2 linked regions of the Pelagibaculum spongiae genome follow. The protein of the gene in region 1 interacts with the protein of each later gene in a pairwise test. Links are inferred from orthologs where the notes say so. Each region holds a gene or a part of one and is shown in the gene's direction. Other genes may lie near its edges. The genes, in order: ybgC and secA.

Region 1 (3,280 bases):
TTAGATGGCGACGATTTTGTTCGCTCGGTGCGTAATAACGATATTGCGATGCTGGAGCGAGTTCCCGGCATTGGCAAGAAAACTGCCCAACGCTTAATGGTTGAGATGGTTGACCGGCTTAAGGCTTGGCAAATTAACTCAAGTGCTGATGACTTGTTGCCGCTACATGATGGTGTTGGCAAGGGAGCAGATAACCTAGCGTTTGCAACGCAAGAAGCGATTAGCGGACTAATTGCGTTGGGTTATAAAGAAAAAGACGCAGATAAATCGATTCGTGCCGCAGCTAGTCAGATTGATATTACAGATGATCTAGATAGCGCCGCGCTGATTAAATTAGCGCTTAAGCAAATGATGAGAAGATAATATGGCGATCGAGCAGGATCAGCTATCGGTAAAGATTCAGCCAGAACCTCGCACTCAATCAGGGGCTGAACCAAGAATCATTACTGCTGAAACACTGGGGCCAGAAGAAGCTCAAGATCGTGCGATTCGTCCCAAACTATTAGCAGACTATGTCGGCCAGCCCTCGGCCAGTGAGCAGCTAGGTATTTTTGTTCAGGCGGCTCGCGCCAGAAATGAACCACTGGATCACACGCTAATCTTTGGGCCGCCGGGTTTGGGCAAGACCACTTTGGCCAATATTCTGGCTAATGAGATGGGGGTGGAGATGAAACAAACCTCCGGCCCAGTATTGGAAAAGGCCGGTGATGTTGCAGCAATTCTGACCAATCTTGAGCCAAATTCGGTGCTGTTTATCGATGAAATTCATCGATTAAGTCCGGTGGTGGAAGAAGTGCTTTATCCGGCGATGGAAGATTACCAGATCGATATTATGATCGGTGAAGGCCCGGCTGCCCGTTCGATAAAACTCGATTTACCACCATTTACCCTAGTAGGTGCAACAACTCGAGCAGGCTTGCTGACTTCGCCATTACGTGACCGATTTGGCATTGTTCAGCGGCTGGAGTTTTATAATGTTGCTGATTTATCCTCAATCGTGACACGTTCCGCTGGTATTTTAGGCTTGCCGATGGACGCTGAGGGCGCAAATGAAATTGCCCGCCGTTCACGGGGAACGCCGCGTATTGCCAATCGTTTGTTACGCCGGGTACGAGATTATGCCGAAGTAAAAAGTGATGGCAGAATTACTGGAGAAATAGCGGATGCGGCACTTAAAATGTTAGATGTCGACCGTTGTGGTTTTGATCAGCAAGATCGTCGACTACTGAAAACGATCATTGAAAAATTCGATGGTGGTCCAGTGGGATTAGATAATTTGGCTGCAGCGATTGGTGAAGAAAGAGATACCATCGAAGATGTGCTCGAACCTTATTTAATTCAGCAAGGTTACATAATGAGAACCCCACGTGGCAGGATGGCGACTCGCCATGCTTGGCAATATTTGGGGCTGGACCAACCGAATGATGGAGATGCGTAATTATGTCTGCTGCAGTATTTAGCTGGCCGGTTCGTGTGTATTACGAAGATACCGATGCGGGTGGTGTGGTTTATCACGCCAATTATCTCAAGTTTATGGAACGTGCGCGCAGCGAATGGATCAGAGATCTTGGCTTTTGCTTAGAACAAGTGTCTGCTGATCTTGGCGTAGTGTTTGTAGTGCGCAGTTCTAATTTAGAATATTTACGCCCGGCGCGCTTAAGTGAAATGTTGCGAGTTGAAGTATCTCCGGCAGCTGTAGGCAGAGCCAGTTTAACGCTAGATCAGGTAGTTCGTGCTGAAGGTGGCCAGGCTTGCGTAACGGCAACTATTGGTCTGGTATGTGTCGATGCGATCACGTTTCGTCCGGCTGCTTTGCCACAACAAATTCGTGATGCCTTTAATCAATATGGAGAAGATGTAAGGTGAACTCAGAGATTTCAATTCTCAGCTTGTTTATAGATGCTAGTTTGCTGGTTCAAGCAATTATGCTGTTGTTGGCAATTGCTTCGCTAGTTTGTTGGAGCATGATTTTTGCCCGCTTTAGTTATTTCAGAAAAACCATCTCAGGGATGGAGCAGTTCGAAGATAAATTTTGGTCAGGCATCGATCTCAGTCGTTTATACACCGAAGTTAATGGCCGGATTGCTGACGCTAGTGGTGTCGAGAAAATTTTTCATTCTGGTTTTAAAGAATTTATTCGGTTACGTAAGCAAGCCAATATGGATTCATCGATGGTCATGGAAGGCACCCATCGAGCGATGCGAGTAACACTTAACCGAGAAAATGAAAAACTTGAAAATCATTTAAATTTTCTAGCAACTGTGGGTTCTACCAGTCCTTATGTTGGGCTTTTTGGCACGGTGTGGGGAATTATGCATTCCTTTATTGCACTGGGGTCAGTCCAGCAGGCAACGCTAGCGATGGTTGCACCAGGTATTGCAGAGGCGCTAGTTGCTACGGCGATGGGTCTATTTGCGGCAATTCCTGCGGTGGTGGCTTATAACCGCTTTGCTAATAACGCCAATAAAGTGGCTGGTCGCTATGACACTTTTATGGAAGAGTTTTCCGGTATTTTGCATCGTCAGGCGCATGCGCGCCCTGAAACTGCGGCCTGAGGTTAGCTATGGCACAACCGAATAAAAGCTTTCGCCCGGTGGCAGAAATCAATGTGGTTCCCTACATAGATGTCATGCTGGTATTGCTTATTATCTTTATGGTGACTGCACCATTATTGACTCAAGGTGTAATGGTCGAGCTTCCTTCAGCCGATGCCGAGGCACTAGATTCTGATTCTGAGAATCCGATTATTGCTACTGTGGATGCTGATGGTACTTACTACCTGAATTTTTGGCAGGATGGCAAGGCGCCGATTAAGGAAATTGATATTCCAACGTATGTTAATGCAGAACTTTCGATTAATCCTCTGCGGCCAGTAATGGTCCGTGGTGACGAGTCAGTTGGCTATGGACAGGTGGTTCGCTTAATGACTTTGTTGCAGGCCGGTGGTGCTAAGTCGGTGGGGTTAATGACTGAGTCGCAGGAAAATTGAGGTCGTAGTGAATTCGAATTATCTGTTATCAATTATTGGTTCCGTTTTATTGCATCTGGGTTTGGGCACGCTGGTTTTCTGGCAAACCGATTTTTCAATTGAGACGCTGGCGCAACCAAAGGCAAAGAAAGTTGAAGTCGTTCAGGCGGTAGTTGTTGATGCCAGTAAGGTTGATGCCATCAGGCAGCAGTTGTTAGATCAAGCTGCCAAAAAACGACAGCAAGAAGTCGACAGGCAAAAAAAATTAGATGATAGCGCACGCAAAGCATCTGAAAATCGCAAGCGTGAAGA
Region 2 (3,573 bases), on another replicon or contig:
TCTGGTAGGCCCATTTCTGGTGGGTGGTTGTCGTCTCCCTATGGTATGCGGACAGATCCGTTTAATGGCCGTCAAGTACTGCATAAGGGCATCGATTTTGCCGGAAAACTTGGCAGTGAAGTCACTGCAATTGCCGGAGGGGTCGTCACATGGGCAGACAAGCGGTATGGTTATGGGCAAATGGTTGAGGTAAGTCATGCTGATGGGCTGGTCACTCGATATGGGCATAATAGCCAGTTGGTTGTAAAACGGGGGGATTTGGTTGCAAAAGGACAGGTAATAGCCAAGATGGGATCGAGTGGTCGATCAACGGGACCTCATGTACACCTTGAAGTCTTGAAAAATGGTCGCCATGTTAATCCTTCACGATATTTACGATAGAAATCATCGTAAATTCGCTGTGTGGCCAGAATTTTTTGGATGATCTTGCCCACAGTCTATTTCACGGCGTTAGAATAAGACGCTAGAATGCCTTATCTCCTGCAAGAAAGGGCAGGCAACCAACGGATAGCTACTGCCACATGATCAGTAAAGTATTTACCAAGATTTTCGGAAGTCGCAATCAGCGGCTGGTTCGAGGCATGAACAAAACTGTTCAACAGATAAATGTACTTGAGCCCGACCTTCAAAAACTCACCGACGAACAATTAATTGCTAAAACAGCGGAATTCCGTGAGCGCATCGCCAATGGTGAAACATTGGATAAGTTGCTGCCTGAAGCATTTGCTGTTGCAAGAGAAGCATCGGTTCGAGTGATGGGTATGCGCCATTATGACGTTCAGATGATTGGTGGCTTGGTGCTACACCAGGGCAAGATCTCTGAAATGGCCACAGGCGAAGGTAAAACCCTGATGGCAACCCTACCTATCTACCTAAATGCATTAACCAGCAAAGGTGTTCACGTTATTACCGTGAACGACTACCTTGCAAAGCGTGATGCCGAGTGGATGCGTCCATTATATGAATTCCTTGGTCTATCTGTTGGGGTAAACCTTTCAGGTATGCAGCCTCCGGAAAAGCAGCAGGCTTATGCTTGTGATATTACCTACGGCACAAATAATGAATATGGTTTCGATTATCTTCGAGACAATATGGCATTTCGCGCCGAAGACAAGGTTCAGCGACCGCTGAATTTCGCAATTGTCGATGAAGTGGATTCGATCCTGATCGACGAAGCTAGAACGCCGTTGATTATTTCTGGTCCAGCTGAAGACAGCTCTGAGTTGTACAATAAGATGAATGTTCTGGCACCTCAGCTAGAACGTCAGCAAGAAGAAGAAGGTCCCGGTGACTTTTCGGTAGATGAAAAGAGCAAGCAAATTTTCCTGACTGACCAGGGTCATGAGAAAATTGAAGAATTGTTAGTTGATGCTGGCATGATGGATGAGGGGGACACTTTATACGGTGCTTCCGGTGTTAGCTTACTGCATCATATTAATGCGGCGTTACGTGCGCATAATTTGTTCCAGAAAGATGTCGATTATATTGTTCGTAATGATCAAGTTATTATCGTTGATGAGCATACAGGTCGAACCATGGAAGGCCGTCGCTGGTCAGATGGCTTGCACCAAGCTATCGAAGCTAGAGAAGGTGTATCGGTTCAAAATGAGAACCAAACGCTTGCGTCTATCACCTTTCAGAATTATTTCCGTATTTACCAAAAACTGGGTGGCATGACCGGTACTGCTGATACTGAAGCTTTTGAATTCCAGCAAATTTACAGCTTGGAAGTGGTGGTTACTCCAACTAACCGACCTATGCAGCGTAAAGATCATGGCGACTTGGTTTATCTGAATCAGACCGATAAATTCAATGCAATTGTTGAAGCTATTAAAGAATGTGCTGAGAAGAAACAACCGGTTTTGGTTGGTACGGTATCAATTGAAATTTCAGAATTTTTATCGGACATGCTTAAAAAAGCAGGTATCGAGCATAATGTTCTGAATGCTAAATTTCATGCTAAAGAAGCCGAAATTGTTGAGACTGCCGGTTTACCAGGTCAGGTAACGATTGCAACCAACATGGCTGGTCGTGGTACCGATATTATGTTGGGTGGTAATTTAAATGCAGAGTTAGATCTGCTGGAAAATCCAACTCAAGAAGAAATTGATGCAGTTAAGGCTGATTGGAAAAAGCGCCATGAAGCAGTATTGACTGCTGGCGGTCTGCATATTTTGGGTACTGAACGCCATGAATCTCGACGTATCGATAATCAGTTGCGTGGTCGTGCTGGTCGTCAGGGTGACGCAGGTTCCAGTCGTTTCTATCTGTCATTAGAAGATGATTTAATGCGAATTTTCGCTTCTGATCGAGTTTCTGGAATGATGCAGAAGCTGGGTATGGAAGAAGGTGAAGCGATTGAACACCGTTGGGTGAGTCGAGCGATTGAAAATGCTCAGCGTAAAGTTGAAGGTCGTAACTTTGATGTCCGTAAGCAATTGCTGGAATATGATGATGTTGCTAACGATCAACGCCGAGTAGTCTACCAGCAGCGTAATGAGTTGCTAGAATCTGAAGAAATTATTGAAACCGTTAATACAGTTCGTGAAGATGTACTGGATACTGTGTTTGGTTCGTATGTTCCACTGCAAAGTTTGGAAGAGCAGTGGGATGTTAAAGGATTAGAGCAAGCGATTGCTCAGCAGTTTGCAACTGAATTCCCATTACAGCAGTGGCTGGATGAGGATGATAAGCTGGACTCTGAGAAGCTGCGCGACAAGATTCACAATGAGCTGGTTACTATTTATCAAACCAAGGTTGAGCAGGCTGGATCGGATATTTTCCGCCAGGTTGAAAAGAGCCTGATGCTGCAAACGCTAGATCGGTTGTGGAAAGAGCATTTGGCTGCAATGGATCATTTGCGTATGGGTATCCACTTCCGTGGTTATGCGCAGAAGAACCCTAAGCAAGAATATAAAAAAGAAGCCTTTGAATTATTCAGCAATTTACTAGATGAGTTGAAAGCTGAAGTCATTAAGTTGTTGAGCTTTATTCAAGTGCAAAGCCAAGATGAAGCTGAGGAGCTGGAAGAAGAGCGCCGTCGTCGTGCAGCCGAACTAGAGCAGTTAGAGTATGCGCGCGAAGAGATGAATCAACAGGCAGAAACAAGCCAAGCAACCGGTACCGATGGTGCTAATGTACCTTTCCGACGTAGTGATAAGGTAGGCAGAAATGAGCCCTGCCCTTGTGGTTCGGGTAAAAAGTACAAACAATGCCACGGCAAGCTTGCTTAAAAGTTAAAAAAACTCGATAAACAAATGGCTCCGAAATGGAGCCATTTTTTTAAATTTGGCGGAGAAAAATAATGGCTGTGGGTACAGGTGAATTTCCAGAAATGAACCCGGTAAAAGGTTTTGCTCTAGGTACTACCAAAGCAGGTGTTCGCTATCCGGATCGTAAAGACCTGGTAATTATGTCGCTAGTGCAAGGTTCAGAAACTGCCGCTACTTTTACTAAAAACCGTTTTTGTGCCGCACCAGTTACTTTGGCCAAGCAGCATATGCAATTGCAATCTAGTCGGTACTGGTTAGTCAATACAGGTAATGCGAATGCAGGTACCGGTCAGCAAGGTAT

What was found.
Region 2: the proteins of ybgC (region 1) and secA interact in binary tests that used the Escherichia coli proteins (3 or more experiments, as listed by UniProt). The link is inferred for Pelagibaculum spongiae from one-to-one orthologs.

What each region holds. Positions count from the first base shown.
Region 1 is NZ_QDDL01000003.1:4,724-8,003, reverse strand. What follows is about bases 199-3,153. They hold ybgC (tol-pal system-associated acyl-CoA thioesterase), read left to right. Parts: upstream 199-1,440; coding sequence 1,441-1,866; downstream 1,867-3,153. Other genes in these bases: tolA (cell envelope integrity protein TolA), read left to right, coding at 2,997-3,153; tolR (protein TolR), read left to right, coding at 2,564-2,989; tolQ (protein TolQ), read left to right, coding at 1,863-2,555; ruvB (Holliday junction branch migration DNA helicase RuvB), read left to right, coding at 365-1,438; ruvA (Holliday junction branch migration protein RuvA), read left to right, coding at 199-363. Outside these bases: more of ruvA, read left to right, coding at 1-198; more of tolA, read left to right, coding at 3,154-3,280.
Region 2 is NZ_QDDL01000001.1:515,543-519,115, reverse strand. The notes cover bases 186-3,433. They hold secA (preprotein translocase subunit SecA), read left to right. Parts: upstream 186-521; coding sequence 522-3,233; downstream 3,234-3,433. Other genes in these bases: argJ (bifunctional glutamate N-acetyltransferase/amino-acid acetyltransferase ArgJ), read left to right, coding at 3,305-3,433; DC094_RS02235 (M23 family metallopeptidase), read left to right, coding at 186-381. In the rest of the region: more of DC094_RS02235, read left to right, coding at 1-185; more of argJ, read left to right, coding at 3,434-3,573. UniProt on the Escherichia coli protein: Required for protein export, interacts with the SecYEG preprotein conducting channel.